DNA from 3 places in the Pandoraea faecigallinarum genome. Region 3 is predicted to be linked to each of the others. Evidence: predicted binding sites of a transcription regulator. Region 3 holds the regulator's gene; each other region holds the start of a gene.
What was found. The regulator sigma-54, encoded in region 3, starts transcription at its own class of promoters, with help from an activator protein. The targets are predictions, from matches to a motif close to TGGCANGNAANCTGCTTT.

Region 1: glnA (type I glutamate--ammonia ligase) is a predicted target of sigma-54. The motif match lies at 7,939-7,956, and genes of this name have one in related genera.
Region 2: prpB (methylisocitrate lyase) is a predicted target of sigma-54. The motif match lies at 2,116-2,133, and genes of this name have one in related genera.

The regions. Positions count from the first base shown of each region.
Region 1 is NZ_CP011807.3:2,056,627-2,067,380, forward strand. Features, by position in the region: gene AB870_RS09240 (methyl-accepting chemotaxis protein) at 1-1,276, opposite strand, end outside; gene AB870_RS09245 (beta propeller repeat protein) at 1,604-2,758, opposite strand; gene AB870_RS09250 (MoaD/ThiS family protein) at 2,899-3,168, opposite strand; gene AB870_RS09255 (hypothetical protein) at 3,529-3,891, shown strand; gene AB870_RS09260 (glycine zipper 2TM domain-containing protein) at 3,980-4,123, opposite strand; tRNA gene AB870_RS09265 (tRNA-Lys) at 4,369-4,444, opposite strand; tRNA gene AB870_RS09270 (tRNA-Lys) at 4,496-4,571, opposite strand; tRNA gene AB870_RS09275 (tRNA-Lys) at 4,630-4,705, opposite strand; gene AB870_RS09280 (hypothetical protein) at 4,778-4,963, opposite strand; gene AB870_RS09285 (hypothetical protein) at 5,127-5,366, opposite strand; gene AB870_RS09290 (DUF4148 domain-containing protein) at 5,812-6,153, opposite strand; gene AB870_RS09295 (LysE family translocator) at 6,436-7,053, opposite strand; gene AB870_RS09300 (rhodanese-like domain-containing protein) at 7,100-7,570, opposite strand; gene glnA (type I glutamate--ammonia ligase) at 8,052-9,467, shown strand; gene glnL (nitrogen regulation protein NR(II)) at 9,827-10,754, shown strand, end outside.
Region 2 is NZ_CP011807.3:3,208,605-3,219,358, forward strand. Features, by position in the region: gene prpC (bifunctional 2-methylcitrate synthase/citrate synthase) at 1-1,111, opposite strand, end outside; gene prpB (methylisocitrate lyase) at 1,138-2,028, opposite strand; gene prpR (propionate catabolism operon regulatory protein PrpR) at 2,434-4,443, shown strand; gene AB870_RS13960 (hypothetical protein) at 4,496-4,657, opposite strand; gene AB870_RS13965 (MetQ/NlpA family ABC transporter substrate-binding protein) at 4,802-5,605, opposite strand; gene AB870_RS26385 (hypothetical protein) at 6,027-6,614, opposite strand; gene AB870_RS13975 (GlxA family transcriptional regulator) at 7,030-7,977, opposite strand; gene AB870_RS13980 (SDR family NAD(P)-dependent oxidoreductase) at 8,259-9,083, shown strand; gene AB870_RS25640 (hypothetical protein) at 9,150-9,611, opposite strand; gene AB870_RS13990 (LysR family transcriptional regulator) at 9,788-10,744, opposite strand.
Region 3 is NZ_CP011807.3:574,872-585,625, forward strand. Features, by position in the region: gene hprK (HPr(Ser) kinase/phosphatase) at 1-683, opposite strand, end outside; gene AB870_RS02635 (PTS sugar transporter subunit IIA) at 763-1,272, opposite strand; gene hpf (ribosome hibernation-promoting factor, HPF/YfiA family) at 1,455-1,811, opposite strand; gene AB870_RS02645 (RNA polymerase factor sigma-54) at 1,953-3,440, opposite strand; gene lptB (LPS export ABC transporter ATP-binding protein) at 3,534-4,337, opposite strand; gene lptA (lipopolysaccharide transport periplasmic protein LptA) at 4,330-5,025, opposite strand; gene lptC (LPS export ABC transporter periplasmic protein LptC) at 5,022-5,699, opposite strand; gene AB870_RS02665 (KdsC family phosphatase) at 5,724-6,278, opposite strand; gene AB870_RS02670 (KpsF/GutQ family sugar-phosphate isomerase) at 6,290-7,270, opposite strand; gene AB870_RS02675 (monovalent cation:proton antiporter family protein) at 7,471-9,453, shown strand; gene AB870_RS02680 (adenine phosphoribosyltransferase) at 9,502-10,053, shown strand; gene AB870_RS02685 (LysE family translocator) at 10,139-10,753, shown strand.

The sequences.
Region 1 (10,754 bases), 1.5 Mb from region 3:
CTGCGACCTTGTGAACGGACGTCTCGATGAGCGACTTGATCTCCTTGGCGGCCGCAGCACTGCGTTGTGCGAGCGTGCGCACTTCGCCGGCGACGACAGCGAATCCGCGTCCCTGTTCACCGGCGCGCGCGGCCTCCACGGCCGCATTCAGCGCAAGAATGTTCGTCTGGAAGGCAATGCCGTCGATCACACCGATGATGTCGTTGATCTTCGTCGAGCTGTCGGCGATTTCCTGCATCGACGTCACCGCACGTTCGACCACACGGCCGCCTTCACCGGCGATTTCCGAGGCGTTCGACGCCAACTGGCTCGCCTGACGCGCGTTGTCGGCGTTCTGTTTGACGGTTGCCGTCAGTTGCTCCATCGACGATGCGGTTTCTTCGAGCGACGCGGCCTGCTCCTCTGTGCGCGACGACAGGTCGGTGTTGCCCGCGAGCAGCTGGCCCGATGCCGAGGCGATCGCGGCAGTGCCACTGCGCACACGCCGCACGATCTGATCGAGACTTTCATTCATGTGTTTGAGGGCCGCCATCAATTGGCCCGTTTCATCGCGGCTCGTCACATCGATACGGCTCGTGAGGTCGCCTTGCGCCACACGTTGCGCCACTTCGACGGCGCGTGCGATCGGCCGTGTGATGCTGCGCGTGACCGACCAGGCGGCCGCAATGCCGACCACGGACGCCAGCGCGCCCAGCGCAACGAGCAGCCATTTGGCGAAAGCGATGTCGGCGCTTGTCGCCGCGCCCGTCTCGTCGAGAATTTTCTTTTGGAAGGTGACCAGTTCGGCGGCTTCGGTCTGCATCTCGTCGAGCGCAGGCAGCGCCGTCTGTTGCACGATGCCGAGCGCGTTGTCGCGCTGGCCGGCGCTCAGTTCCGCGACGACAGCCACGCGCGCTTTCTTGAAGGTCTCGTTTTGCGCACGGATACTGCCGATCAGGCGCTTGCCGTTTTCCGTCGTGACGTACTTGTCGAGTACTGCTTGCGCTTCGGCCATTCGCGCGAGATTGGCGTCGATGCGTGCGTTGTACTTCTCGCGCTGCGCCGCATCGGTAGTCGTGAAGAATTCGAGCAGGCGGCGTCCATTGCCGCGCACCATGCCGTCGATGGTGTGCGCGGCATCGGCCTTGGCCCACGCGCTGTTGAGCAGTTCTTCATTGGCGCGCTCGATGGCGACGAAGCGAATCAACGTAATGGTCAGCATGCAGAGAAGCAGAACAAGCAACGTGCCGAATCCGATGGCCAGTCGGGTCCGGATCTTCAGGTCGGCGATGCGCATAGGGAATGACTCCTTTTAGAGATTTGATGCCAAGACAACACGGGTGACGTGAAGCTGTCGGCGTTTCGAGGAGTGGTCGCCGGTCTGCCGTGGAACGCGTCGATACCAGGGGGTAGGGCGCGACGCGACGTTGGCTCACGCGCCGGTCTTACACGTGTGACATGTCCGGCGACGCGTGACGGGGGGATGCGATGAAGCCAGTCCGTCTGACTTCGTATACGACACGAAATACGCGAACTGAAGGTTTCCTATGGCAAAACGGAGTAAACGACGAGACGAGCGACGAGACGAACGTCGCCGGAAAAATCGACGGGAAAATTAGAATATTCAGACAAAACGCACGGCATAAATCGGCGGTAAATGCGTCGACAGACTTTGCCATTGTTCGCCCGCGTTATCGCTGATCCATAGCGATCCGGTGGTCGAGCCCATCGCCAGCGTCCGTCCGCTCGCGTCGATGTCCATGCCATGGCGGTAAATCAGGTCGTACGACGGCGTTTCCGGCAGGCCTTGCGAGAGCGACGTGAAGGACTCGCCGCCGTCGCGCGTTCGTGTGACGACCAGTCGCGCGTCCACAGGGATGCGGCAGGCGTCGCGCTGTGCCGGTGCGAACCAGGCGATGTCCGGATCGTGCGGATCGACAACGACGGCGAAGCCGAAACTCGACGGTGCGGCCTGAATGCGTCGCCACGACGCGCCGTAGTCGAGCGTGCGGAAGATGCCGTTGTGATGCTGTGCCCAAAGGGCGTTGGGCGCATCGCGGCACTGTACGAGGCGATGGACGTCCTGCGCATTCGGATCGAGCCGGCGCTCCGGCGGCATGTAATCCGCTTCCATGCCCGAGGCGGCCAGCGCCCAGGTGTCGCCGCCGTCCCGTGTCCGCCAGACTCCACCGGTCGATACCGCGACCATCACCTGACGGCTGTCGCGCGGATCGACGCATATGGAATGAATGCCCGCATGGTCGTACCCGCCGCCCATCCACTCTGCGCGCTCGGGGCGGTTCCACAAACTCTCGACCAGTTGCCAGCTATGGCCATGGTCGCCGGAGCGAAACAGGCCGCCGGGAATCGTGCCCGCCCAGAGCACGCCGGGTGCATCGGGCCCTGCGGCTTCGAGCGACCACAGAAGGTCGACGCACGGGGCTTGCGAATCGTCCGGTGCGGTGTCCTGCGACGGGGCGCCGCCGGAGGATGCCTGAGGCGGTGTTTGGGGTGGTGTCTGGGGCGCAAACGCCGGTGGCGGCAACTCGGTCCACGTCTGCGCGTCTCGTGCGCGACACCATAGCTTGACGCCGAAGTGGCCGAGATTGAGCGCCGCGTAATCCGTGCCGTCGCGCGCGTCGTGCAGCACCATGCTGACCGGCTCCCCGGGAAAGTCCGGCGTGCTGGACATCAATCGCCATACGGCGCCTTCCCGTTGCCAGGTGAACAATCCCTTGCGAGTCGCGACCAGTAACGTCGCACCGGTGGCATGTTCCATGTTGCGTCTCCTTGGCTGGCGCGAAGCGCGTCGTCTCTCGCGCGCCTGCGTGGCTCTGCTATCGATGAGTGATGCCGCGTGTTGATATCCGTTTGCTGTCCGCCCGCTATCCGAGCCTCTATTCATCCGCTATCCACCCGCTATCCACCCGATAGCGCCTGTGCAACGTAGACACTGCTCGTGCCGGTGAGGCCGTCGCGCAGTGTGCGGCGGTCGCGTATCAATTTGCCGTCCACGAACACGGCAACGTGGGGACGCAATCGCCCCTGATCGTTGAACAGATAGCCGCGCAACCCTGGCGTGCGCGATACGCACTGGGCGAGCGCGTCATGCACGTCGGTGCTGTCGACTTCCTGCTCGTCTACGGACACGTGACGCTGGATGGCGGGGGCGAAAGTGACGATTGCCATGGCGTGATTTGTTGGGCGCCGTCGGCGTGGCCGGGGCGGACGGTCTGCGTCAATGGGACTTTCAGTGTAGACAATGAGGATCATCCGCACCGAGGTCGTCCCAACATTGTTGCCGGCGCGTTGCGCGTGCGCCGCGCTATGTATGACCGGAAATAACGCATGCTGCGGCCGTGCGTTGGATGCTGGGCGTTATTTGGTGTCCTTTGCATGACGCGTGGCGAGTTCCGATGCGCGTGGAGCGTTATCGCAGGGTGTGGCATCGCATATCGGACACTCCCCAACCCCATTCACCTCGTTATTGGTCACTATTGTCAATGTGCCCGCGAGCGAGGTGCCGCAGGCAATTACCGGGAGGCAGCGATGGCAAGACTCAAAGGAAAGGATATCGGCATGGGACGTTGGAACGACGCGGCGATCCGGCGTCAGTGGCGTCTGCACAAGGCGGGGGAGGAATCGAGTACTTCGGATCCGGCGGTCAAGCGTCCGCCGGAATTCGCGAAGTGCGAAGGGCATTTCGTCTGGAGTGTGAGGCAGGCGGCATTCATCGGCCGGCAGGACGAATCGACCGGTGGCGGCAGCCGGCACTATGTCAGCTGCACGGGGCAGGCACGGCGTTACGAAAGTGTGCAGCAGGCGAGGGCGGCGGGGGATGCGCTCATCGGCGACGTGTTGATCATGTACGGCTACGCCGCCAATGCCCCGCTATACATCGTGGGACGTTGACGGCGTGAGCGGGTATCGAGGTATCGGAGGCGGTGCGTGCCGAACGCTGCGCTACATGACAAGCGCGGCGGACATCGACCCGTGGAAATCACTTGCCAAGTTCGTGACCGATGACACCGCCGACGACGGCTCCACCGATCGTCCCGGCGGTGCTGCCGCCGGTGGCTTCGTGACCGATGACGCCGCCCGCTGCTGCACCCCCGAGCGTGCAGCCCATGATGGACGAACCCATCGCGAGCGCCGTGACGACAACGAGAATCGATTTCGTCATTTTCATGATGCGTCTCCTGTAGCCATTGCCGGCCGCGTGTCGCGCGGCGACATGAGTTCAGCATAGGGCGCCAGCGCTTTGCGCACTATCGGTTGCGACTGAATCGAATGTAGGAATGGGACGACAGGGAAATGGCGACGGGCGAGCGACCAGGTTGGCGCCAGAAACGACAAGGGCCGCACAGTGTGCGGCCCTTGCGATGCATCTGGTGGGGCGTGAGTGACTCGAACACTCGACCTACGGATTAAGAGTCCGCTGCTCTACCAACTGAGCTAACGCCCCGGAACTACCGGGAACAAAAAAGGCTGCAAGCGTCGCAGCCTTCTCGTACTTTGGTGGGGCGTGAGTGACTCGAACACTCGACCTACGGATTAAGAGTCCGCTGCTCTACCAACTGAGCTAACGCCCCGATGCTACCGGGAATAAAAAAGGCTGCACGGCATCGCAGCCTTTTTCAAAAATTCGTCTGGTGGGGCGTGAGTGACTCGAACACTCGACCTACGGATTAAGAGTCCGCTGCTCTACCAACTGAGCTAACGCCCCAACGAGACCGAGATAATATCGGCTCTTCCGCATGGGGTCAACCCTTAATGGTGAAAATCCGCAAAAAAGGTCTCAGGCGAGCAGGGGTACCAGCTCGAAGGCCAGTACGGCGAGTACCGCGCCCACGACAACGAGCAGGGAACGCCAGCACATTCGAATCACGCCCTTGCCTGGCATGGCGCCAACGACGATCGCACCGAACACCGCGATCGCAAACATGCTGACGAGTTGGGCATTGGAAAGGTGGGGCATGATCATGGCCGATCTCCCTGTCGCTGTGACGCGATTCAAGACGCGCCTTCAGTATAGAAAATGGCCTTCACCAAGCAAAGCGGCGCGGTGACCGGGGTTTCCCCAGTGACCGCGCCGCACTTTCGGTCTTTCGAAGGCGTCGATGTCTTCGACGCTTTCGAAGGTGCCGCTATTCCGGAAGGTCGAGAATCAGGATGATCGTCCATGCATCGTCGCCTTCATGATGGTACTGACGCTCCACCACAACGAACGGCTGCTTCTTGTCGCCCTTGCCGAGGAACATCACGTCGCCTTCCTGCGGCAGGCATTCGAGCGGCGGCAACCCGAGCGGGGTGTCTTTCGGAACGAGCCGCTCGGCCTTCTTCGCTGCGCGCTCGGTCCACTCGATATCTAGTTGGATGTCACTCACCGGATGATCCTGTCTATGCAAATTGAAACCGGCTGCATGGTAGCACGCAGCCTGCGCCGTCCACGAAACGGGAAACGAAAAAAGCCCGCTCCCCGGGGCGGAGAGCGGGCGAAAGTCCCATGCGATTACGGGGAACGCATGGCGACAGGAGACACGCCCGTGGGGAAAACCGTCGGCGCCTGCCGGGCCGTAAGGGAAGAGAACCGGCCGGAATGCATGACGATTTGCCCGTAACTTCATGGGCGGGCGTGGGCGCGCGCCTGTCGGCGGGACATCGGGGCGGACGATAACGTCTCGAAAGGAGATGGCGGGCTGACGAGGTAACGAGGCGACGCAGCGCAGGTCGACGATGCCGGTCAATCTGAGTGCGTCGCGTCATGTTGCCGGAGGCTGACAACATGACGAGGGACGGCACTGTCGCGCAGGCACATGCCCGCACAGCAGCTTACGGATTCGAGTACTTCATCTCGCCGTTCTGACGTGCGCGCACCAGTTCGTCGTAGACCTGCGTGCGCGTCTTGCCCGGCAGGTTCGCGTTGTTCATCGTCTTGAACGCCGGGTACTCATAGTCGTTTTGCGGAATCAGCCCCTGGGCGCGCGCTTCGATCAATTGCTCGCGGACTTGCTCACGCGTGAGCTGCGTCGTTTGCGGTACCCATGCGTACGGCGAGCCGTCGGGATAGGCGTCGCTGGTCAGACGCGATTGGGCGGATTGGGCGAATGCGGAACCTGCGGCGGCGGCCATCATGGTCGAGATCAATGCGGATGCAATCAGCTTGCGATTCATGGCGATAACTCCTGTTTTTCTGTGCTGCCGGGCGCGTCGTGCGCGACCGTTGAAGCCAGTCTATGCTTGTGGCTATCACGGAAAAACGGCAATTAAGCCAATAAATACTTACGCAGATCGCAACAATGTCCGGGAGGGTCCGTCCGAATGAGAATTCGAACCGATGACGAATCCAGGACGGGAGTACGCCATAAAAAACGCCACCCGAAGGTGGCGTCGTTCGTTCCCCGCCGTTCGTTGCTGCCACTCGCTTTTCGCTAAGTGCGCAGGCGCCCGCGACGATCAGCGCGTTGCGATAGCGACGGCCGCGCCCGCCATGACCGTGCCGGTGGCGCGGTTCAGTCGCTTGACGGCGCGTGCCGAACTCAGCAGACGCCGGGCGCGTGCGGCGAGTGCAATGTAGCTGCCGAAAACGATGGCGAGAACTGTCAGCGTGACGGCCACGACTTCGACATAACCGAGCGCCGTCACCCGCGCCAGGTCGAGCAGGTTGGGCAGCAGCGCGAAGTAGAACACGACGACCTTCGGGTTGCCCATCGTGACCGACAAGCCGCCAAGAAACAGTCGCCACGTTTTCTCGCGCGGCGCCGCCGCCATGGGTTCGGTCGGCGCAATGGCCGGGGCGTGCCACATCTTCCAGGCGAGATAAAGAAGATAGGCAGCCCCCGCGTACTTGATGGCGAGGAACACGCCCGAGAACGTATGCGCCAGTGCGGCGACACCGAGCACGGCAAGTGTGAGCCACACGACGTCGCCGATCGCCACGCCGGCGCTAAAGGCGATGGCGCCCTGTGTGCCGCGCCCGAGCACGCGCGCGACGATCGCCGCGATTCCCGGCCCGGGAGTGCCTGCGCCCACGAACAACGCGAGCGCAAAAGTCAGCAAGTGCGTCCAGTCCATCGTGCGTCTCCTCGCGTCGATGACGATCAGTGTTGTCCGAAAAGACTCAGGCACCCAGCCATGGCAGCCCGCGGAAGCACCAGCCGCTCACGTTCTTGCGATGGCCTTTACCGTCCTTGTCGCCTTCAAAGCCTTCGAGAATGTCGAACGACTGGACGAAGCCCGCTTCATAGGCGACCTTTGCGGCCGCCTTCGAGCGGGCGGCGCTGCGGCACAGGAACAGCAGCGGGGTGTTCTTGTCCGGCGTGTGCGAGGTGAGCTGTTCGAGGAAATGTTCGTTGGGTACGCCACCCGGGTAGCGCACCCACTCGACGTGTGCGTACTGACGGTCCGGCACTTGCGGGCGACCGACCCAATCGAGTTCGGCGCGCGTGCGCACGTCGATCAGCCGGACGCTGTCGTCCGCCGTCAACAGTTCCAGCGCTTCTTCCGGGGTGACCGCGCCTGCGTAGGCGAGTTGCCCCGTGGCACGACGTTGCATGGCTCGGTCGAGAATGGCTTTTGCGCTCGTTGTCATATTGCTGTGATCTCGTTGGTCGATGGTGATCCTTCATTCTAGCGTGCGGCAAACGCGAGAAGCACGTTTCGTGAAGGGTGGCGCTTTGGGCATTGCCCGAATATTTTCCGATTCCGGCGCACGGTTGTGTCGATGGCGCATTATGACGGTGCAGACGGGCGCACAACTTCGGATCGGAATCCCCGAACAAATGCACCTAAACAGTGCATAATTCGAAAGTGCTCCAAATTTGTGACATTTTGGTGCGCTACGCACCGAAATGGAGAATCGACGCCCGCCAGCGGGAATTCGGGGTTGGGCGCACCAGCATCGATTATTTCCTTAGAAATCAGTGGGCGGCGACGAGCGGCAACAGGCGAATTGGGCGTTGGCACGCTTCCTGCTTGTCAACGGCGAATCCGAACACGGAGTTCGTTAAGAGGGTGCGGCGACGCGGGCGATGAGCGCCGGCAGCGCCAGATTGAATCTTTCGGGAGATAGCATGAGCAAATCTGTGGCAGATGTGATGAACCTGGTTAAGGAAGAAGACGTCAAGTTCGTCGACTTCCGCTTTACGGACACGCGCGGCAAGGAGCAGCACGTCTCGGTGCCCGTGTCGCACTTCGACGCTGACAAGTTCGAAAGCGGCCACGCTTTCGACGGTTCGTCGATTGCCGGCTGGAAGGGCATCGAAGCCTCGGACATGCTGCTGGTGCCGGACGCCAACACCGCCTATATCGATCCGTTCTACGAAGAAAGCACGCTGGTGCTGACCTGCGACGTGATCGAACCGGCCGACGGCAAGGGTTACGACCGCGATCCGCGCTCCATCGCCAAGCGCGCCGAAGCCTATCTGAAGAGCACGGGCCTGGGCGACACCGCCTTCTTCGGTCCGGAGCCGGAGTTCTTCATTTTCGACTCGGTCCAGTGGAATACGGACATGTCGGGCACGTTCGTGAAGATCAATTCGGAAGAAGCGCCGTGGTCGTCGTCGAAGGACTTCGAAGGCGGCAACACCGGCCACCGTCCGGGCACGAAGGGCGGTTACTTCCCGGTCGCACCGGTCGACACGTTCCAGGACATGCGCTCGGAAATGTGCCTGTTGCTCGAACAACTGGGCGTGCCGGTCGAAGTGCACCACCACGAAGTCGCGGGCCAGGGCCAGAACGAAATCGGCACGAAGTTCTCGACGCTGGTCGAGCGCGCCGACTGGACGCAGATCCTGAAGTACGTCGTGCACAACGTCGCGCATAGCTACGGCAAGACGGCCACGTTCATGCCGAAGCCGATCGTCGGCGACAACGGCTCGGGCATGCACATCCACCAATCGATCTGGAAGGATGGTCAGAACCTGTTCGCCGGTAATGGCTACGGCGGTCTGTCGGAATTCGCGCTGTACTACATCGGCGGGATCATCAAGCACGCCCGCGCCCTGAACGCGATCGTGAACCCGTCGACGAACTCGTACAAGCGTCTCGTGCCGCACTTCGAAGCGCCGGTGAAGCTGGCCTACTCGGCCCGTAACCGTTCGGCCTCGATCCGTATTCCGTACGTTGCCAACCCGAAGGGCCGCCGCATCGAGGCGCGTTTCCCGGACCCGATGGCCAACCCGTACCTGGCTTTCTCGGCCATGCTGATGGCCGGTCTGGATGGCGTGCAGAACAAGATTCACCCGGGCGAAGCCGCCGACAAAAACCTGTATGACCTGCCGCCGGAAGAGGATGCAAAGATCCCGACCGTGTGCGCAAGCCTCGAACAGGCGCTGGAGTACCTGAACGAAGACCGCGAGTTCCTGACCCGCGGCGGCGTGTTCACCGACGGCATGCTCGATTCGTACATCGCACTCAAGACGGACGAAGCGCGCCGTGTGGCAATGACCACGCACCCGCTCGAGTTCGAAATGTACTACTCGCTGTAATCGAAGCGCTGCGCAGGGAATGCGCCGGCATGACGGAACGCCAGCGGCCGACCGTCATGCTCGACACGCACGGGGGGATGGCCGCGGCCGTCCCCCTTTTTTATCCGTCGCGTTCGGCGCAAGGGCATTCCCGTTTGGCTTTCTGTTTTTCCCTCATGGCTGCCGCAACGCATGCCATGAACTTATCGCCTCGAACCTAGATGAAAAGTGTCCGCGCTGGTGAGAAGGGGCAGACGAAGCGAGCCGCGCAGGCCGCCGCCGACAATTCTTCTCCCACCGATTTGACGACCGGCGCCGCCCAGGCGGCGGATCCTGTGGACGGCGCGCATTCCGGCGGCACGGCCGGGGCGCCCGCTCACGTGTCTGCGTGGCATGCGAGCGTCGATCCATGGGAGGCGAAGCTTGCCGCAACCGGGATTCTTCCGGGACTGGAGGCATTGCCGACGGTGCTGTTGGTCCTGGAGAAACATACGTTGCGTGTCGTCTTCGCCAATCCGGCCGCCGAGGCGCTGCTCGCGCTGTCGCGCCGCTCGCTCTCGCAGATGACATGGAACGACGTGTTCACGAACGGTGAAGTGCTGTCGTCTACGATGACGGAGCTCATCGCCAATCACTTTCAGACGACGCGCCTCGATTTGGTGCTTGAGCGCACTGCGCAGGAGCCCCTGCATACGCATGCCATCGTGGCGGCACCGGAAGCGGCCCCCGATTTCGTGATCGTCGAACTGATCGAGAACGAACAGAAACTGAAGAACGAACGCGAAGAGCGGATCATCGATCAGGCGTTGATGAACAAGCAGCTCATTCGCAATCTGGCGCACGAAATCAAGAACCCGCTCGGCGGGATTCGCGGTGCCGCGCAGTTGCTGGAGTTCGAGCTCGATCAGCGTGAGTTGCGCGAGTACACCCAGGTCATCATCAAGGAGTCCGACAGACTTCAGACGCTCGTCGACCGCCTGCTGGAGCCGCACCGCCATCCGTATATCGCCACGGATGTGAATATCCACGAAGTGTGCGAGCGCGTGCGTTCGGTGGTGCTCGCCGAATTCCCGCAGGGCTTGTCGATCGAGCGGGACTACGACGTGAGTCTGCCCGACTTTCGTGGCGACAAAGAGCAACTCATTCAGGCGCTGCTCAATATCGTGCGCAACGGCGCCGAAGCCCTGCGCGAGCAGATCGCGCGTGGCGACGCCCGTATCGTATTGCGTACACGGGTGGCGCGAAAGATCACGATTGCCAAGCGCTTGCACAAGCTGGCATTGGAATTGCATGTGATCGACAACGGGC
Region 2 (10,754 bases), 2.6 Mb from region 3:
CGGTGTAGTTGGCGCTCGGCCGAATGATCTTGTTGTCGATGCGTTGCTCGATGATGTGCGCGCTCCAGCCCGAGGTGCGCGCGATCACGAACAACGGCGTGAACATGGCCGTGGGCACGCCCATCATGTGATAGCTCACGGCGCTGAACCAGTCGAGGTTCGGGAACATCTTCTTGACGTCCCACATCACCGATTCGAGACGCTCGGCAATGTCGTACATCGCCGTATTCTGCTGCGCCTTCGACAACTCGCGCGCGACTTCCTTGATGACCTTGTTGCGCGGATCGCTCACGGTGTAGACCGGGTGGCCGAAGCCGATGATGACTTCCTTGTTCTCGACACGCTTGCGAATATCCGCTTCGGCTTCGTCCGGCGAGTTGTAGCGCTTCTGCACTTCGAACGCCACTTCGTTCGCGCCGCCGTGCTTCGGGCCGCGCAGCGCACCGATGGCGCCCGTGATGGCCGAATGGATGTCCGACCCGGTACCGGCGATCACGCGCGCGGTGAAGGTCGAGGCGTTGAATTCGTGCTCGGCGTAGAGAATCAGCGAAGTGTGCATCGCGCGCACCCACTGGTCCGACGGCTTCTCGCCGTGCAGCAGGTGCAGGAAGTGGCCCCCGATGCTGTCGTCGTCCGTCTCCACGTCGATGCGAACGCCGTTCTGGCTGTAGTGATACCAGTACAGCAGCATGGAACCGAGGCTCGCCATCAGCCGGTCGGCGATGTCGCGCGCTCCCGGGATGTTGTGGTCGTCCTTCTCCGGAAGCACGGTGCCGAGCACCGACACGCCCGTGCGCATGACGTCCATCGGATGCGCGGCGGCGGGCACGGCTTCGAGGGCGTCCTTCACGGCAGCCGGCAGGCCACGCAGCGACTTGAGTTTGGCCTTGTAGCCGCGCAGTTCGGCAGCCGTCGGCAACTTGCCGTAGACCAGCAGATACGCGATCTCTTCGAATTCGGAAGCCTGCGCCAGATCCAGAATGTCGTAGCCGCGATAGTGCAGATCGTTACCCGAACGGCCCACGGTACACAGCGCGGTATTGCCCGCGGTGACACCCGACAGGGCGACGGATTTTTTCGGCTTGAAGCCGGTGGCGGTCGTCTCGCTCATGCTCTTTCCTCCAGGATCAGGGTTCGTTATTTCTGTTGCGCGAACAGGGCGTCGAGCTTCTGTTCGTACGCGTGGTAACCGATGCTCTCATAGAGTTCGGCGCGTGTTTGCATCGTGTCGAGCACGGCCTTTTGCGTGCCGTCGCGACGAATCGTGTGATAGACGTTTTCCGCCGCCTTGTTCATGGCACGGAAGGCGGACAGCGGATACAGCACCAGCCCGACCTGCGCGCTTCTGAGTTCTTCCACGGTGAAGAGCGGCGTCGAGCCGAACTCTGTAATGTTGGCGAGCACGGGGACCTTCACGGCATCGGAAAACTGGCGGTACATCGGCAGTTCCGTCATCGCTTCCGGGAAGATCATGTCCGCACCGGCTTCGACGCAGGCGCAGGCGCGGTCGATGGCGGCCTGAAGCCCTTCGACGGCCAGCGCATCGGTGCGCGCCATGATGACGAAGTTCTCGTCGGTGCGTGCATCCACCGCGGCCTTGATCCGGTCGACCATCTCCTGCTGCGTCACGATGGCCTTGCCCGGACGATGGCCGCAACGCTTCGCACCGACCTGATCTTCGATATGCATCGCGCCCGCGCCGAACTTGATGAGCGACTGCACGGTGCGCGCAATGTTGAAGGCCGACGGGCCGAAGCCGGTGTCGACGTCCACCAGCAGCGGCAGGTCGCATACGTCGGTGATGCGGCGCACATCGGTGAGCACGTCGTCGAGGGTCGAGATGCCCAGATCGGGCAAGCCGAGCGAGCCCGCCGCGACGCCGCCCCCGGACAGATAGATCGCCTTGAAACCGGCCGCCTTGGCGAGCAAGGCGTGGTTGGCGTTGATCGCACCGACAACCTGCAACGGTTGCTCGGTCTTGACGGCCTCGCGGAAGGCGGCGCCGGCCGAACGAATGGTTTGCGTCACTTGAGTCCCTCGGTCGTGTTTGGCGAGACGTGCGGTCCGATGCCGCCGCGTCGCGCGTGGGTTGCGTAGGTGGAGTGCGGGTATGCATTAGCAATGGCCGTGCCAATGATATCGATGCAGACGTGGGCGTTGCGTCGCCACGCCGGTAATGCCTTCATTTGTCGAAGGAAATTCTTCGCTGGCGCGACGTGTACGTCAAGGTCAAGGCCCGGCAATGGCATGGGGTCCGTACTCAATCTGTTTCATTTTGAAACGAAAAATGAAACAAATCATCGCAACATGCTACGATGCAACCTAATTTGCCCGCCCCACCCGCCCGATATGCCGAATTCGTCCCCCGCCGATTTACCGCCCCGATCCGCCGGCGCACCGGCCGGTGGGCCGCGCCCGGGAGCCACGCCCGCCATGCGAAAGCCGGTGATCTGGGCCGTCGGCATCAGCAAGCTCGGGGAACTGTATCGCGACATCGTGCCCGATTACGCCACGCAGGCCGAGGTGCATATCGTCGACAAGGGCTATGAGGCGGTGATCGAGGCGCTCGAACGACTGCCCGCGGGAAGCGTCGACGGCATCGTCGCGGGCGGATCCAACGGCGACTTCCTGCGTGAGCGTCTCGCGCTGCCCGTTGTGCTGGTCAAGGTGACGGGCTCGGACGTCATGCATGCGTTGGCGCGGGCGCGCCGCGCGTTGCCTGCGTCGTCTCCCGACTCGCGGATCGCGCTGGTGTCCTACGCACGCCCGGCGCCGGAGTTCGAGCGCTTCAAGAGCGCTTTTCATATCGACATCGCGCAACACACTTACGTCGATGCACAGAACGCCGAAGATCTGGTACTGCGGCTGCGCGACGAAGGCATGGAAGTGATTGTGGGTCCTGGTCTCGTTACGCAACTGACCGAGCGCGCCGGCCTGACGGGCATCTTCCTGTACTCGCAGGGCTCCGTGCGCGCCGCGTTCGATACGGCGCTGGAAGTCGCGCGTCTCGGGCGTATCGAAGCCCAGCGGCGCGAACGTCTGGACACCGTGCTGCGCCACTTGCACGAGGGCGTGGCGGCCGTCGATCTGAACGGACGCATCGAAGCGATCAACGCGTCGATGGCCGGGATTCTGGGCGTCACGGCAGTCGACGCGCTCGGGCGCCCTCTCGATGCCATCGCCCCGCCCCTCGATATGGCGCGCACGCTGGAGAGCGCGAGCGCGGAACTCGAAGCCATTGTGTCGATGGCTGGAAAAACCTGGGTCATCAACCGTATTCCGCTACTGGATCAGGGAACGCTGACCGGTGCGCTGGTCACGTGTCAGGACTCGCAGGCATTTGCCCGCGTGGATCGTTCGCTGCGCTCGCGGCACCGTCCGCGGCATCTCGTGGCGCGCTACCGCCTCGACGACCTGATCGGCGACTCGGCAGCCATGACGCAAGTGCGCGCGCTGGCACGCCGTTATGCGCAGACGGATTCGACGGTGCTCGTGCACGGCGAAAGCGGGACGGGCAAGGAATTGCTTGCCCAGGGCATTCACAACGCCAGCCGCCGACGCGACTATCCGTTCGTCGCGATCAATTGCGCGGCATTTCCGGAAACGCTGCTGGAAAGCGAATTGTTCGGGTACGAGGACGGCGCATTCTCCGGCGCCCGGCGCGGCGGCAAGGCCGGTCTTTTCGAGACGGCGCACAACGGCACCATCTTTCTGGATGAAATCGGTGAGATGCCGATGCCACTGCAAACACGTCTGCTGCGCGTATTGCAGGAGCGTGAAGTCCTGCGCCTCGGCGCCAACGAACCCGTGCCGTGCGACGTGCGTGTCATCGCCGCCACGCACCGCGATCTTCGTGCGCAAGTCGGCGCAGGGCTGTTCCGCGAAGACCTCTACTACCGGCTCAACATCCTGCGCATGGTGCTCCCGCCGTTGCGCGAGCGCATGGACGACCTGCCTCGACTCACGCCGCTGTTTCTCGAACGTGCTCTCGCCCGCGCGGGCGCGCGCATGAGCGTCGACGCGTTGCAGGCGTCGCTATTGCCGCTGCTGGCCACCTATCGCTGGCCGGGAAACGTCCGGGAACTGGAGAATCTGCTCGAGCGCATCGCCGTCGTGTGCGCCGACGTGGTCGACGCCCGGGAAATCAGCCGGGCGCGCCTGATCGAAATCGCCCCGGAACTGGGTACGGCGACGGACGCCGCCCAGGATGTTTCAAAAACGAACGCAGGACGGAAAATCGGCACGCCGACAATGGTCGCCCCGAGCGAGGAAGTACACGCCACCCGCGGCGCGCCGCTCACAGGACGCGAGCGGCGCGCCGCCGAGGAACTCGCACGCATTCACGCGACGCTGGCGGCCTGCGGCGGTGACCGCAACGCCGCGTGTGAAGCGCTCGGCATCAGCCGCTCGACCCTGTGGCGCAAGCTTCGCACCGGCATTTGACCCGCCACGCCGGTAACTGCCCGCGCCTGCCTGCCGAGCCGGCCGGTGCGGTTCAGTGCTGGTGACGGATGCGATCCCACATCTCGTGCCAGTCGAGCCGCCGGTGCCCGGACGGTTCGTCGTGGTGCGTCACCCAGAAATGATCGACGAGCATGCCGATGGCGAAACCGAGGAGCAGCGCCACCGGCATCATCGAAACGTTCATCATGGACATGGCGGCCTCCCGTCGATGGAATGACACTTCCATTCTAGTCAAACGCTTTCATGCCAGCGCAGCAATCGCCCAGGCACGCCGGCATGAAAAAACCGGGGTCGAAACCCCGGTTTTTTCATGCGCGGCACACCGCAAACCCCATGCTTACCATGTGGCGATCAGCGCCCCCTTGAACTGGGTGTCGATGAATTGCTTCACTTCGTCGGAGTGGTAGGCGTCGACCAGTTGCTTGACCCACGGCTTGTTCAGGTCTTGCGTGCGCACGGCGATCAGGTTGGCGTACGGCCCCTTCAGATCTTCGATGGCGATGGCGTCGCGCTTGGGCACCAGACCCGCCTGTGCAGCGAAGTTGGTGTTAATCGACGCGGCATCCAGATCGGGCAAGGCGCGCGGCAATTGCGCGGCTTCCAGTTCGCGGATCTTCAGTTTCTTCGGGTTCTCGGCGATGTCGAGCGGCGTGGCGTTCTTGCCTTCCAGACCGGACTTGAGCTTGATCAGGCCTTCCTTCTGAAGCAGCAGCAGCGCACGGTTGCCGTTCGACGGATCGTTCTGGATACCGACCTGCGCGCCGTTGGGCAGGTCCTTGAGCGACTTGTACTTCTTTGAGTAGAAGCCCAGCGGCGATACGTAAGTCAGGCCCGCCGTCGTGATCTTGTAGCCGCGGTCCTTGACCTGGCTGTCGAGGAACGGCTTGTGCTGGAAGCCGTTGGCATCCAGATCGCCGGCGTCGAGCGCGGCGTTCGGCTGTGCGTAGTCACTGAACTCGACGATCTTGATGAACAGGCCGCGCTTCTCGGCAACCTTCTTCACGACTTCGAAGATCTGCGCGTCCGAGCCGGCCATCGTGCCGACCTTCAGGGGCTTGTCGGCGGTCTGAGCCGAAGCGCCGAGGGAGGCGAGCGCAAACGTGGCGCCGAGGAACGCGTTGATCAGTTGACGGGACAGCATGTGCGAATTCTCCTTGTGCTTATGGATTGCGGCGCCTGTTGGGCGCCTGTGCGAGTGAGCGCGAACCTGATGGGTCCGCCCGGGTCGCCCGCACAGCCCAATGCGCGCGACCGGAATCCGGATGCTGCCACAAACGCGGGTTTACGCGAAATACATAATCGGCATTTTCATATCCCCCATTCGTTTCGATAGGCTGGGCAAATCATAAAAAAACGCCCCTTCGGATCACCAAAGGGGCGCCCTTCGCCGGGAGAACAGCCTGATCACGGGCCGGGGGGGTGGCACGGCCGACGGCGATGCCGTCAGCCGGTCGCGTCAGGAACCGACGAATAACCTGAGATGCGTTACGTTATCGAGGTGCCGAGGGCCAGTCCCTGCACGCGCTGTGCCGAACGCGTGCAGGCGCCCGCCCTCTCCAGGCTCAGGGACAAGGCTCCTCGCCCGCCTGGCCGTTCATGTTGCATCCGCTGCCCCCGCCCGCGCCGAGGGCGCCGGGACCACCGAATGCCGCCAATCCATTGCCGCCGGCCGCGCCGCCGATGCCGCGCCCGCCCGGGCCGCCCACGCCGACACCACCACCACCACCACCACCGCTACTCGCGCCAACGCCGCCTCCGCCGCCGGTACCACCACCGCCGCCACCGCCGCCACCACCACCGCCACCACCACCGCCGCCGCCACCGCCGCCACCACCACCGCCGCCGCCACCAGGGCCACCGCCATGGCCGCCGCAGCCGCAGCCGCCTGCGCCACCGATACCACCGATACCACCGATACCACCGATACCACCGATACCACCGATGCCGCCAACGCCGACACCGCCTCCCGGTCCACTGGGGCCGCCGAAGGCACCCAGGCCACCGAGGCCGCCGCCACCGCCGAAGCCGATGCCGCCGCCACCGCCGCGCCCGCCACCGCCACCACCGGCGGCATATGACGCATTGATCGAAATGCCGCACAGCATTGCCGTTGCGGCCACCGCTACCAACGTCGCCTTGAACCCGTTCATGGTCCCCTCCCCGCGCACGCGCACACACTCACTTCGGAACACGCCGAACCCCGCCAGAAGGTCGGGCGTTACGGCGAAAGCGCATTCGCAGTAAACGCGGGCAATAACTGCCCCGCCCGTGCGTCGATGCACAGGAGTCCCTGGCCAACAGCCTGCGGAGAATCCGGGTTGGCGCTTCGCCATACACGATTCACGTACGCGAATTCCGTGCCAGACGACTCAACCCTTTGATTTAAAAAGAATTAATAACTCAACTTGCGAGACATCGGGGGATGGCCTGCCAAAAATGTATCGTTCATGAAACGCTTACATCGCCCGCCCGCCGGAAACGACGTTCGTCCGTGCGGACGACGTCGTCATGAGCGCCGGCGGAGTCCCGCATGAGCATCGCCTCATCGCCCTCATTGCCGGCCGACTAGGCGCGCATCCGCTCACGTGCTTCGCGCAACAAGGCCTGCGGCGGCTTGCCGAGGGTGCGCACAAAAGCCCGCCGCATGCGCTCTTCGTCGCCGAAACCGGTCACGTCCGCCACCCGCGCAATCGACGCCTCGCCGGCTTCGAGCAACGCCTGCGCCGCTTCCAGCCGCAATTTCTCGATGGCCTTGGCGGGCGTGAGGCCAGTCTGCAACGTGAACTCGCGGCTGAAGTGCCGGGCGCTCCAATGCACTTGCGCAGCCAGTTGTTCGACCGACAACGGCTCGCGCAAATGCTCGCGCGCATACGCCAGTGCGGCGCGCACGCGGTCCGAGCTTGGTTCGAGCGTGGAGAGTGTGGAGAACTGCGATTGACCGCCGGTGCGGCGGTAGTGCACCACGAGCAGTCGTGACGTCTCGCGGGCGATCTCGCTGCCGTAGTCGGCTTCGACCAGCGCGAGTGCCAGATCGATTCCGGCCGTCATGCCGGCGGAAGTCCAGATGCTGCCGTCGTTGACGTAAATCCGGTCCTCTTCCACGACGACGTCCGGATGCTGCTGCCGGAGCGCGCTCGCCTGCCCCCAGTGCGTGGTCGCGCGCCGTCCCTCCAGCAAACCGGCGTCGGCCAGCACGAAGGCCCCCGAGCAAATACTGCCGATGCGGCGCACGTTCGGCGCAAAGCGTTTGAGCGCGTCGACGAGATCGGGCTCGGTCGGCACGACGTACGTAGCGCCCGCTACCAGCATCGTGTCGTAATGACGCCGGCCAATGGTTTCCGTCGCCACGGAAATCCCCGCCGAATCCTTCACAAGCCCGCCTTCCACCGAAACGGTCAGCACTTCGTAAAGTGGCGTATCCCGCCCGAAATTCGCGATCTCGAACACCGACATCGCAGCGAGCGAAATCATCTGAAAGCCCGGATAGACCACCAATGCAACACGTTTCGTCATGACTGAAAGAAGGCACCAGGGCCATAGCGGAAGGAGCGGCCGATGTGTCGATTGTAATGAACGACACGCGCCGACGTCGGACACGCTTGTCCTAAAAAGTGGTTTTATTGTCATTTGAGACATCGACAATCCGTACCAAACTCCGTGGCATTGGACGGCGCGAACGACACCCTTCACGACCGGCCAACGACTCCCGCCTCCGCGTCGAACCGCGTGACGGGCAACGCACGAGGCGCCCGAACCGCGCGCAAGCGCAACATTGCACAGGAACTGAAACTGCCATGACCCAACATCCCTCAACGCCCCTGGGCACCGCCCTCATCACCGGCGCCTCTTCCGGCATCGGTGCCGTTTATGCCGAGCGTCTCGCCCGCCGCGGTCACGATCTCATTCTCGTGGCGCGCAATTCCGCACGCCTGCACGACGCCGCGCAGCGCATCCACGCCGAGACCGGCCGCAAGGTGGACGTCATCGTCGCGGATCTCTCGACCCGCGACGCACAGGCCGTGGTCGAAGCGCGTCTGCGCGAGGACGCCACGATCGATACGCTGGTGAACAACGCGGGCTTCGGCGCCGTCGCGCCGCTGCTGCAAGCCGATATCGAGCACATGACCGACATGATCGAAGTCAACGTCACCGCACTCACCAGGCTGACTTACGCCGCCGTTCCCGGATTCGTGGCGCGCAAGCGCGGCACGGTCATCAACATCGCGTCCATCGCCGCGATTGCGCCGGAATTGCTCAACGATGTCTATGGTGGCTCGAAGGCGTTCGTCGTTGCTTTTTCGCAGTCGCTGCAACATCAACTGACCGACACCGGCGTGCGCGTGCAGGCGGTGCTGCCCGGTGCGACGGCTACCGAATTCTGGGAGGTGGCGGGCAAATCGCATGGCGAGTTGCCGCAGGAGTGGCTGATGACGTCGGCCGATCTGGTCGATGCGGCCCTGTCCGGGCTCGACCAGGGCGAAGCCGTCACGATCCCGCCGTTGCAGGATGGCGCCCAGTGGGCCGCGTACGAAGCGCTGCGCCGCCAGATGTCGCAAGGCCTGAGCAACAGTGCGCCGGGCAAGCGTTATGGCGTGAAGACGGCCGCGCGGGCGGCCTGATGGGAAGCGCGCGTGCGCGTCACGGGTCTTCCTGTGGCGCGCACGAACAACGACAATTGACGGCGCTCAGTGGCGGTAATCGAGTTCACGGGCGAGCGTTGCACAGCGCTGTTCGCGCGGCAATGCGCTCGTCGACGGCAGGTTGCGACGGCGCTCGAAGGCGTCAAGCCATTCGTCGCTGCCCGGGTCGGGACCATGCCCCTGCGCGTCGCCAACCGCCGCGTAGTGAGTCTCCAGATAGGAGAACCACTCCGGCGTGCAAGGCCGGCGCGATGGATTGTTCAATGCCGAGGGCACGGCGTCTCGCGCGATCGGCCCCGGCACGGCGGCAGGTCGGGTCGACGGCTGTGGTGCAGGCGACGGCACAGGCAGTATCGACGGCTGCGGTGCAGGCGACGGCACGGGCAGTAACGATGGCTGTGGTGCAGGCGACGTCGCAGGCAGCGTGACCGGTTTGGGCGCCGGAACCGTCGTGCATCCGGTCGCCATGACGAAGGTCGCGGCGAGCGCGCAGGCACGCCATGTCAACGAGACGCGAGAAGCAGAAGCAGAAGCAGAAGCAGGATGGGATTTCACAGGCGGCCTCCAATGGGAGCGAGTTCATGGACGTGCCAGTCTATGCATGCCTTACTGGGAGATTTCCCGCTTTCCCAAATCGCTCGAACGCGTCGCCCTTCCCGTTTTTGCAGCGTCTTCCCAGCCCCTCAATTGGCGTCGATCAGTTCGGCCGACGACTCCCGCAGACAGTCGGCGAACAACTGTGCCGCCGGCGTTGTCGTGTCTTCGCGCCAATACAGGATGGCTTCGCCCAGCGGCCCCAGTGGCGGCAACGGCAGCACGCGCATGCTGCCGCGCTGGGCATAACGGCGCGCCAACGAGAGCGGCAGGATCGACACGAAGTCCCCGCCGCGCAGCAACGCCAGGTTCAGCGACAGCGAACTCGATTCGATGGCCGGGCGCTGTAGTGTCACCCCCTGCTCCGCGAGAATTTCGGCCATCGTGGTGAACGCCGGCGAGCCGCGCATCGGCGTGATCCAGCGCACGTCCTGCAAGTCGGCCCAGGCCACGGCCGCCTCGGCAGCCCCGAGCGGATGATGCGTGCCGACGACAAACACGAACGGCTCGTGATGCAATGCCTCGTTGCGCATTACCGGCAGGGTTCCGGTCACGCGATTACGCCCTAGCGCCAGATCGAGGTTGCCCTCGTCCATCATCTTCAGCAGCCGGTCCAGTGTGGCTTCCACGAACGAGAAGGACGCGTTCGGCGCGCGTCGCGTGAACAACTCCACCGCGTGCGCGACCAACGGCTGCGGAATGGTGACCACCGCGCCGAAGCGCACATGCCCGGCAGTTCCGGCGGTGAGCGCGCTCACGTCCCGTCGCGCAAGCTCGATCTGCCGCAGGATTTCACGGCCGCGCTCGACCAGCACGCGCCCGATGCCGGTCAGTTCCACGGCATTTCCGACGCGGCGCACCACCGCCGCCCCCAGCGCGTCTTCGATTTCCGCGATCTGCTTGGAGATGGCGGGCTGCGTGACGTGAAACGCCGCCGCCACACGCGTGACCTGACGCAACTCGCCCAGCGTCACGAGAATGCGCAGGTGGCCGAGTTTCAGGCCGCTGCGGAAGAAGCGCTCCATCGAGCTATCGGTTGTCGTCATGGCGGTCTGC
Region 3 (10,754 bases):
ACCGCGGTTTCACCGAAGATGGTCTTGATGTCGAGCAGGCCCAGGCCGCGCACTTCCAGCAGGTTTTGCAGCAACGGCGGGCAGCGGCCTTCGACGAAATCGGGACCCAGACGCACGAAATCGACCGCATCGTCGGCGACCAGTCCGTGTCCACGGCTGATGAGTTCGAGGCCGAGTTCGCTCTTGCCCAGCCCGGAATCGCCGGTCAGCAATACGCCCATGCCCAGAATGTCGATGAAAACGCCGTGCATCGTGCAGCGCGGCGCGAACACGCGCGAGATATACAGGCGCAGGCTGTCGATGACGGATGCCGTCGACATCGGTGTGGTGAACAGCGGGGTCGAGGAGCGGGTACAGCGCAACACCAGGTCGGGCGGCGCTTCGAGGCCGTCGGCGACCACGAGGAAGGGCGGTTCCAGCGCGATGACTTCGCCCATGTGGCGCTTGCGGTTTTCGTCCGTGAGACGCTGGTAGTAACGCAGTTCCGCTTCGCCGAGGACCTGAATCCGGTTCGGGTGGATGAGGTTCAGGTGGCCCACGAGGTCGGCACTGGACGTGGCGGTCGCCACGCTCTCGGGCGTAAAGCCGCGTTCCCACCCCTCGTGGCCAGTGAGCCACGACAGACGCAGCGTTGCGGCGTTGTCGTCGAAAATGCTTTGCGCGTTGATGCCGGTCAGTTCCACCGCGTCGCCTCGTTCGGTTGGATGTGAGAGCTACAGGTTCGTCTATGTTCGCGGTGACTCGTGCCGGATGGCGGCCGCATCAGGGCTGCCAGTTCTCGAGTGCGATGGAAATATCCCTGGCGCTGGGCGCGTTGACCAGCGTCTCGCGCATGGTGCGATCCGAGAGCAGCTGCGCAATTTCGGAAAGGATCTCGAGATGTTGCTGTGTGGCCTGTTCGGGCACCAGCAGGAAAAACAGCAGGGAAACCGGCTGGCCGTCGGGCGCTTCGAAGGGAATCGCCTCTGCGAGACGAATGAATGCCGCCATCGGGTGCTTCAGGCCCTTGATGCGGCCGTGCGGAATCGCCACCCCTTCGCCGAGCCCGGTCGAACCCAGACGCTCGCGTGCGAACAGGTTGTCGGTGACCGTAGCGCGGGCAAGCGCGGCTTTGTTCTCGAAGAGAAGGCCGGCTTGCTCGAAGACGCGCTTCTTGCTGGTGACGGACAGTCCAAGCAGGATGTTGGACTCAGGTAAGAGTTTGAATAAACGGTTCATCTTGTAATGCGGGCGAACGCCTGGTCGCCCTCCAACCCCCGATTGACCTCGCATTATAGACCACCCGCCGCCGTGCTCGCGGCGAGCCACGGAACCGGGCCGAGCCATACAAAAGGGGCCGTTCAACGGCCCCGCGGTGGGTGATGCCAGACTTACGAAAGACGGATCTGCACTCGGGTGGTTCCTTACGGCTTTTCGTCAGTGTCTGTCATTGCGACTACCACGCCGGAACAGCGTTATTGCAGCGGTTCCGCCTCGGGAGGAGGCTGGTGGTGCTTGATGGCCTCGCGACCGTGATCCTGAACCTTGTCCTTGTACTGCATTACCTTGCGGTCGAGCATGTCGATCAGCTTGTCGATGGCGGCATACATATTCTCGTCACACTTCTCGACGAAAATCTCCTTGCCCTTGAGATTGACCGTGACGCTCGCGTTCTGGCGTCCCGCTTTCTCCTTGGACTTGTCGACAGAAAGAATCACCTCGACGCTGATGACCTGATCGAAATGGCGCAACACGCGTTCGAGCTTGTTGACGACATATTCTTTCAGTGATGCGGTGACTTCGAGATGATGTCCACTGATCTGAAGATTCATAGCTGCTCTCCTTGCTGAAATGCCGAAGTGCAGGCAGTGTCGACGCTGACGCTGGCCGGCATGAGCGCGAGCCATTGACGTGACGCAATGTCGCACTGCGGCGTAATGCCCCAGCGGCCAACATGGCGCACCAGGACTGTCCTACAAAGATTTGCGCAAGTTCACTGCGGGAATTCGCATGGCCTCGCGGTATTTCGCGACCGTTCGCCGCGCCACCACAAAACCTTGCTCTGCCAGCAGTTCCGCGATTCGGCTATCGGAAAGGGGGCTCTGCGGGTCTTCTGCTCCTATGAGTTGCTTGATGAGTGCGCGGATAGCGGTCGATGACGCAGCGCCTCCGGCTTCCGTTGCCACGTGCGATCCGAAGAAGTACTTAAGCTCGAAGGTCCCAAATGGAGTGAGCATGTACTTACTCGTCGTCACCCGTGAAATCGTGGATTCATGTAAACCCAGCGTATCAGCAATCTCGCGTAAAACCAAGGGCCGCATGCCGATTTCGCCATGCGTGAAGAAGTTCTTTTGACGCTCGACAATGGCCTGCGCCACGCGCAGGATCGTATCGAAGCGTTGCTGGATGTTCTTGATAAGCCAGCGCGCTTCCTGCAACTGCTGTTGGAGGTTGCCCGTACCGGGATCGTTCCGGTTGTTTCGCAGGATCCGCGCGTACATTTCGTTGATGCGCAGACGCGGCATGACCTCCGGATTGAGCTCGGCCGTCCAGCCGCTGCCTTGTTTGCGCACGAGTACGTCGGGCACAACGTAGTCGGCCTGCGGCGCACCGTAAGCGGCCCCCGGGAACGGATCGAGCGAACGAATGAGCTGATGGGCGGCGCGCAGGCTGTCTTCGCTCACGCCCAGCAGGCGGCGCAGCCGGGTGTAGTCGCGCGCGGCGAGCAATTCCAGGTGATCGGTGACGATGCGAAGCGATAGGGTGCGCACGTTGCTTGCCGGCAGCCGCTGGAGTTGCAGACGCAGGCATTCGGCGGGGCTGCGCGCACCCACGCCCGCCGGGTCGAAACTTTGCAGCAGTGCCAGCGCGGCGTTGATCTCTTCGGTCTCGAGCGCCAGTTCCTCGGGCATTTCCGCCTGAATCTCGTCGAGCAGCGAGCCGAGATAGCCGTCTTCGTCGAGCGATTCGATCAGGAATTCGACCAGTGCGCGATCGCGCGGCCCCGCCTTGGTCAGGCGCAGCTGGGCCAGCAGGTGTTCACGCAGGTTGGGGTGATCGACGTGGAGTTGCGGGCGCGCATTGTCGTCGTCGTCCGACGCACTTCCCGAGCGGGCAAAGTCGTTCAGGCTCCAGTCGCTGCCGTTGTCCTGCGCGCTGTCGTCGAAGCGGGCTTCGCCGTCGAGTTCGCGGGTTTCGTCGCGGCCGTTGGCCGGCTCGGCGCTGTCGTTCGAGCTGCTCGACGGCGTGGTCCGCTCGCTGCGCAGCGACCCGTCGGTGCCGACACGTACCGAACCCGCGAGCCAATCGTCCTCGCGTTCGAGCATCGGGTTCTGCGTGAGGGCGTGCTCGACTTCCTGTTGAAGTTCGAGCGTCGACAGTTGCAACAACCGGATCGATTGCTGCAACTGCGGCGTGAGGGTCAGGTGCTGCGAGGTGCGGAGTTGAAGAGTCGGTTTCATAGCGGTCTCGCCTTCATTGTAGAGGCTTTGTCACGCCAACGGAACCGGCCTGGCCTCCTATCGGAGGCAGGGTTTACATGCGAAAAATTTGCTTTACATCCGGAAATTTTCGCCCAGATACACGCGGCGGACGCTTTCGTCGGCAACGATCTGGTCGGGCGTGCCGGCAGCGAGTACCGAGCCTTCGCTGATGATGTACGCATGGTCGCAGATGCCAAGCGTCTCGCGCACGTTGTGGTCGGTAATCAGGACACCGATGCCACGGTCCTTCAGGAAGCGCACGATCCGCTGGATTTCCAGCACGGCGATCGGGTCCACGCCCGCGAACGGTTCGTCGAGCAAAATAAAACGCGGCTGCGTGGCCAGCGCACGGGCGATCTCCACGCGACGACGCTCGCCGCCCGATAGCGACATGGCCGGATTCTCGCGCAGATGGCTGACCTGAAGCTCGTCGAGCAGCGATTCGATGCGGCGCTCGATCTCGTCGCGCTTGAGCGGCTTGCCTTGCGCATCCACCTGCAATTCGAGTACGGCGCGGATGTTGTCCTCGACCGTGAGCTTGCGGAACACCGACGCTTCCTGCGGCAGATACGACACGCCCATGCGAGCGCGCTCGTGAATCGGCAGCTCGCTGATGAGGTTGCCGTCGAGCTGGATCTCGCCGTCGTCGGCGGGCACGAGCCCCACGATCATGTAGAACGACGTCGTCTTGCCCGCGCCGTTCGGCCCGAGCAGTCCCACGACCTCGCCGCTTTTCACGTCGAGCGAGACATCCTTGACGACGGTGCGTGCGCCGTACTGCTTCTTGAGCGAGCGCACCACGAGCGCGCTCGGCTTGCCCGACGGGCCGGCGCCCGGATGGGCGGTCGAGGGGTTGCTGTTGGCAGAATTACTCACGCGGATTCCCGATGTTCTTGGAAGGCGACAGCGGCGGCAGATCCCCCTTGGGCGCCGCGGCCGGCTTGCTTGCGCCGGGCGGCGTGCCTTGCGTGCCGGTCGCGTTGCGCGGGGCCAGCGTGGCACGCACGCGGCCGTTCGGATTGTTGGGGTTGACCTGGTCCGGGCCGCTGTTGGCCGTGTAGACCTCATTGTAAGTGTCGTACGTGATGACGCTGCCATGAATCTCGTCGAGCACCTTCGTCCCGCCGGCCAGACGCTTGAGCGTGGCCTGCGTGGTGAGCGTGGCGACTTCGGTCTTGCCGTTGTAATAGATCGTCTGGCCCCAGCCGTCGATGTACTCGTCGAGACCGTCGCGCTTCTGGCGCATATAGGCGAGCGGGCCGCCCGGCTTGTAATACGCCGTGGCGTACTGGTAGCCCTCCGGATCCTGGGTCACTTCGACGCGATCGGCCTTGAGGAGAATCGTCCCCTTGGTCATCGTCACGTTGCCGGTGAAGATGTTGACCTGCTTGAGGTCGTCGTAGCTCATGTGATCCGACTCGATATTGAGCGGCTTGTCACGGTCGGCGCGTTCGGCGTGGGCGAGCGGCGAGGCCAGCGCGCCGAGCATGGCAAAGGCGGCCGCCAGCGCGCGCAGGGCACGCAGCGATAGGGATGCGGGTCGCAGGTGAAGGCGATCGGTCATGGGGTCTTGGAGCCCTGTTTGGTCGGAGGTGGCGCGCTCGGCGCGGTGGGCGCACCGGACTGGCCGGGCGGCGGCGGACGGTTTCCGCCCAGCTCCGCCGGCTGGATCGTGCCGTGGACATTGCCGAGCAATTGTACGGCGCGCGAGATGTTATTGAAAATCATGCCGTCGCCGTACATCACGGAGGCGCCGCGAAAGAGCTGCACCGGCTTTTCCGTGCGGACGATGTCTTCGTTCACGAGCACCTGGAAATGCTCCGAGAGCGCGCGCATTTCCGGATCGCGAGGCCCGGGCTGACGCACCACGACAGCATCGTCGTACAGATCGACGACCGACATGTCGGCGTTAAGCGTGCCGCGCTTGCTCGTCGCGGTCACTTCCGGCTGATCCGGCGTGAACGCGCGCACGGCGGGCATCGTCATGGCCGTTGTCTGATCGTCCTCGAAATGCGTCATGTGAACGGAGTTGACGCGGTACTGCGTCGTGCCGTTCGGCGACAACATGGAAATCACCATGTCGTCCGCATAGTAGTCGGGGATGTGTTGCTTCACGTACGGCGCGCGATCGGCGTCCGAGGGCAGCGTGCGTTGCACGAGCCAGTACGTGCCTGCCGCCAGACCCGCGAGCACGACGATGGCGATCAGCGAAGCCGGAGACACGCGTTGAATGGCCATAAGTGGATCGGCTCCCTCGGTGCGTCAGGCGAGCGCTTCGGCGAGCAGGGCGTCGTAACGACCCTGTGCGCGCAGCACGAAGTCGCACATCTCGCGCACAGCCCCTTCGCCGCCGCGCGTGCTCGCAATCCAGTGGCAACGCGCCTTGACTTCGGCGTGTGCGTTGGCCGGGCACGCCGCGAACCCCACGCGCGTGAGCACCGGCAGATCGGGCCAGTCGTCGCCGATATGGCCGCAGACGTCGGCCGTCGCGGACACCTTGGCGCACAGGTCTTCGAACGCGGCACGCTTGTCCTGTACGCCCTGATAGACGTGCGCCACGCGCAGGTCGGCGGCGCGTCTGGCGACGATGTCGGACTGACGTCCGGTAATGATCGCGGTGACGATGCCCGCTTCGGCGAGCAGCTTCAGGCCATGGCCGTCGAGCGAATCGAAGGTCTTGATGACTTCGCCTGCCGGGCCGTAGCGCAGACCGCCGTCGGTCAGCACGCCGTCGACATCGAACACCATCACACGCAGGCGCGCTGCGCGCGCAGTGGCGGCGGCAGCGTCGAAGAGGGTATTGCCGGGATGACTCATGGACAGGAAACTCACACGACCTTGGCGGCGAACAGGTCGTGGACGTTCAGCGCACCGACGAGGCGGTCGTTCTCGGTCACGAGCAGTTGCGTGATGCCGAAGCGCTCCATCAGTTCGGCGGCCTCGGCGGCAAGGTGGTCGGGGCCGATCGTGCGCGGGCCGGCCTTCATGACGTCGGCGAGCTTGAGCGAAGTGAAATCGAGCGTTCGCTTGAACAAACGGCGCAGATCGCCGTCGGTAAAGATACCCACGACGCGGTCGTCGGCGTCCACGATGGCGGTCATGCCGAGTCCCTTGGCGGTCATCTCGATGAGGGCTTCGGAGAGGCTGGCATTGCTGTTCACGCGCGGAATCGCGTCGCCCGTGCGCATCACGTCGCGAACGAAGGTCAGCAGACGTCGGCCGAGTGCGCCGCCCGGGTGCGAGCGGGCGAAGTCTTCGGCACCGAAGCCGCGGGCGTCGAGCAGGGTCACGGCGAGCGCATCGCCGAGTGCGAGCGCGGCCGTGGTGCTGGCCGTCGGAGCAAGACCCAGCGGGCAGGCTTCCTTTTCGACGTGCGCGTCGAGGTGCACGTCGGACAGGCGGCCCAGACTGGACGCGGCATTGCCGGTCATGGCGATGAGTTTGGCGCCGATGCGCTTGATCATCGGCAGGATACTCACCAGTTCGCCGGTTTCGCCGGAGTTCGACAGGGCGACGACGACGTCGTCGGCGGTGATCATGCCCAGATCGCCGTGGCTGGCTTCCGCCGGGTGGACGAAGAAGGCGGGCGTGCCGGTGCTGGCGAACGTGGCGGCAAGCTTGCGGCCGATGTGGCCGGACTTGCCCATCCCGGTGACGACGACTCGTCCCTTGCAGGCGAGCAGAAGCGAGACCGCTTCGAAGAAGCTGTCGTCGAGGTGCGCGGACACGCGTTCGATGGCGTCGGCTTCAATGCGCAACACCTCCCGGGCGACCTCTAGTGCCCGGCCTGGATTGATTTTCGCTATCATGCGCGGAGTATATCAAAACGGACGTGGCATCGAAGGACAGCCGCGCCACGCCTGGCCTTGCGCCTTTCGGGACATCGCCTGAAGCGTTCCGGTTTCCGTTCCCCGGCCCGCCGCCCGGACGTAATCTGGCACGGCCCTTGCATGACACTCGCAAGACAACGCACTTCGCCGACTCTGTATCAGGAAACCGACCTTAGCCGATGGCATCGCCGCTCGAACTCACTCTCGTTCTGTTGTTTGCCGCCTGTGTCGGGGTGGTGCTGTTTCGCATGCTTCATCTGCCGCCGATGCTCGGCTATCTCAGTGTGGGCATCGTCATCGGGCCGCACGCGCTGGGGCTGGCGTCGGATTCGCAGCGCGTGCAGTACCTCGCGGAGTTCGGCGTTGTCTTTCTGATGTTTTCCATCGGCATCGAATTTTCCCTGCCGAAGCTCAAAAGCATGCGCCGGGTGGTGCTCGGACTCGGCGTTTCCCAGGTATTGGGGACATTGCTCGTTGCGGTCGGGCTCGGTGCGCTCGTCAACCTGTTCTGGTCTTTTTCCTGGCAGGCATCGGTCGCGCTGGGCGGCGCACTGGCCATGTCCTCGACGGCCATCGTCACCAAGATGCTCGCCGAGCGGCTCGAACTCGAGACGGAGCATGGCCGCAACATCATGGGTGTGCTGCTGTTCCAGGATCTGGCGGTGGTGCCGTTGCTGATCGTGATCTCCGCGCTCGGGGGCAACTCGAAGGCGCTGGTGCTCGCGCTCTCGCTCGCCGCCCTCAAGATCACGGGCGCGCTCGCACTGCTGTTATGGCTCGGTCAGAAGCTGGTCGGGCGCTGGTTCCACATTGTGGCGGCGCGCCGCTCGCAAGAGCTCTTCATGCTCAACCTGCTCCTGCTCACGCTGGGCCTGGCCTACCTGACCGAGCATCTCGGGCTGTCGATGGCGCTGGGCGCGTTCATTGCGGGCATGCTGATCGCCGAGACGCCCTTCCGCCATCAGGTGGAAGACGACATCAAGCCGTTTCGCGACGTGCTGCTCGGCCTGTTCTTCATCACGACCGGCATGCTGCTCAATCCGGGCATCGTGCTCAAGCAGCCGCTTCTCGTGCTGCTGTTCTTCGTTGGGCCGCTCATCGTCAAATTCACGCTGATCGCCGGGCTGGCGCGCCTGTTCGGCAGCCCGCCGGGCACGGCCATCCGCACCGGGCTGGGGCTGGCGCAGGCCGGCGAATTCGGTTTCGTGCTGCTCAATCTCGTGATCGACCGCAATCTGCTCGACCCGTCGCTCTCCCAGGCGGTGCTCGCCGGCATGCTGCTCTCGATGCTGTGCGCGCCGTTTCTCATCATCAACGCCGATCGCATCGCACTGCGCTTCGTCGCCAACGAATGGATGATGCAGTCGTTGCAGATGACGAAGATCGCCACGCAGAGCATCAAGACATCGGGGCACGTCATTATTTGCGGCTACGGCCGATGCGGTCAGAACCTGGCGCGCATGCTCGAACAGGAGGGCATCGGCTACGTGGCGCTCGACCTCGACCCCGACCGCGTGATGGAAGCGGCAAGCTCGGGCGAAACGGTGGTGTTCGGCGACGCCGCCCGGCGCGAGGCGCTCATCGCGGCCGGGATTCACCGCGCCGCAGGGATCGTGGTGACGTACGACAGCACGCCGGCGGCGCTCAAGGTGCTCGCGCAGGTGCAGGCGCTGGAGCCGACGTTGCCCGTCGTCGTTCGGACCGTGGACGACACGCATATCGACGACCTTATCGCCGCGGGCGCGACCGAAGTCGTGCCGGAGATCGTGGAGGGCAGCCTGATGCTGGCGTCGCACGCGCTGGTGCTCATGGGCGTGCCGATGCGGCGCGTGTTGCGTCGCGTGGCGCAGGCGCGTAACGAACGCTATAGCCTCTTGCGCGGCTACTTCCATGGGTTGGACGACGAGGACGAAGGCGGCGAGCGCGAGCAGGTCCGTCTGCAATCGGTGCCGCTCACGCTCAACGCCGACGCCATCGGACGCACACTGGGCGAACTGCGGCTCGACAAGCTCGGGGTGACCGTGACCGCGATCCGCCGGCATGGCATTCGGGGCGTGGAGCCGGTCGCGGAGACGCGTCTGATGGCCGAGGACATCGTCGTGCTGCGCGGGCTGCCCGACAAGCTCGTCGAGGCCGAGGTGCGGCTGCTCGGACGCCACTAGCTGGCATAATGTGGCGTGTTCCCCATCAGCACCCCACGAAGGATCCCCGTGCAGATCGACGAGTCCCCTGCCGCCTATATCAAGAGCCAGATTCGCACCGTACCGGACTGGCCCGCCCCTGGCGTGCAGTTCCGCGACATCACCCCGTTGCTCAAGAACCCGCGTACCTTGCGGGTGCTCATCGATGTGTTCGTGCACCGCTATATGGCGCAGCGTCCCGATTACGTCGCGGGCCTCGACGCACGCGGCTTCATCCTCGGCTCGATCCTGGCGTACGAACTCAACATCGGCTTCATCCCCATTCGCAAGAAAGGCAAGCTGCCGTATCAGACGGTCACGGAGGAGTACGAACTGGAATATGGCAGTGCGACGGTCGAAATTCATGCCGACGCCTGCGGCCCGGGCGACCGTGTGTTGCTCATAGACGATCTGGTGGCCACGGGCGGCACGATGCTTGCCGGCAAAAAGCTGCTGGAGCGGCTCGGCGCGACGGTCATCGAAGGCGCGGCCATCGTCGACCTGCCGGAGCTTGGCGGTTCGCGCCTGATCCGCGACGCCGGTCTGGATCTATTCCTGCTGTGCTCGTTCGAAGGCCACTGAGTCCGGCCTCGCGCCGCGCCCATCCACCTCCCGGCCACTGCCGTTTTCCGGCGTCGGCGGCCGATTTTCCGAACCGGACACCCCGATGCCCAACCTCTGGCTCTTCTTGCTGACCTCGGTGGCGATCACGCTCGCGCCGGGGCCTGACAACATGCAGGTCATCGCGCGCGGCATCGCACAGGGGCGCCGGGCGGGGCTGGCCGCCGCGGCGGGTTTCACTTTCGGCTGTTTGTTCCATACGACGATTGCGGCAGTCGGTCTGGCCGCCGTGTTGCGTTCCTCGCCGTGGGCGTTCGAGGCGATCAAACTGGCGGGCGCCGCGTATCTCGTCTGGATCGGGGTCAGGGCGCTGCGCGCGCGGGGCGCGCTGGCAATGGCGAATGACGCCACGCCGCAACCGCTGTCCGCTGTGTTTCGGCAGAGTGTGTTCGCCAACATGCTCAACCCGAAGGTCACCCTGTTTTTCCTTGTGTTTCTCCCGCAGTTCGTGAGTGCCCACGCCGCTCACCCAGGCTGGCAGATGCTGCTTCTGGGCTGCGTGTTCATGGCGCAGACCATTGTCGTGTTCAGCGCGTATGGCTGGTTTGCCGGAGTGCTCGGGACGTGGCTCAAGCGCCGTCCCGGCGCGGGCCGCTGGCTTGATCGTGCGGCCGGCGCCATCTTCATCGGTCTGGGGTTGCGCGTCGCGCTTCAGGGATAAG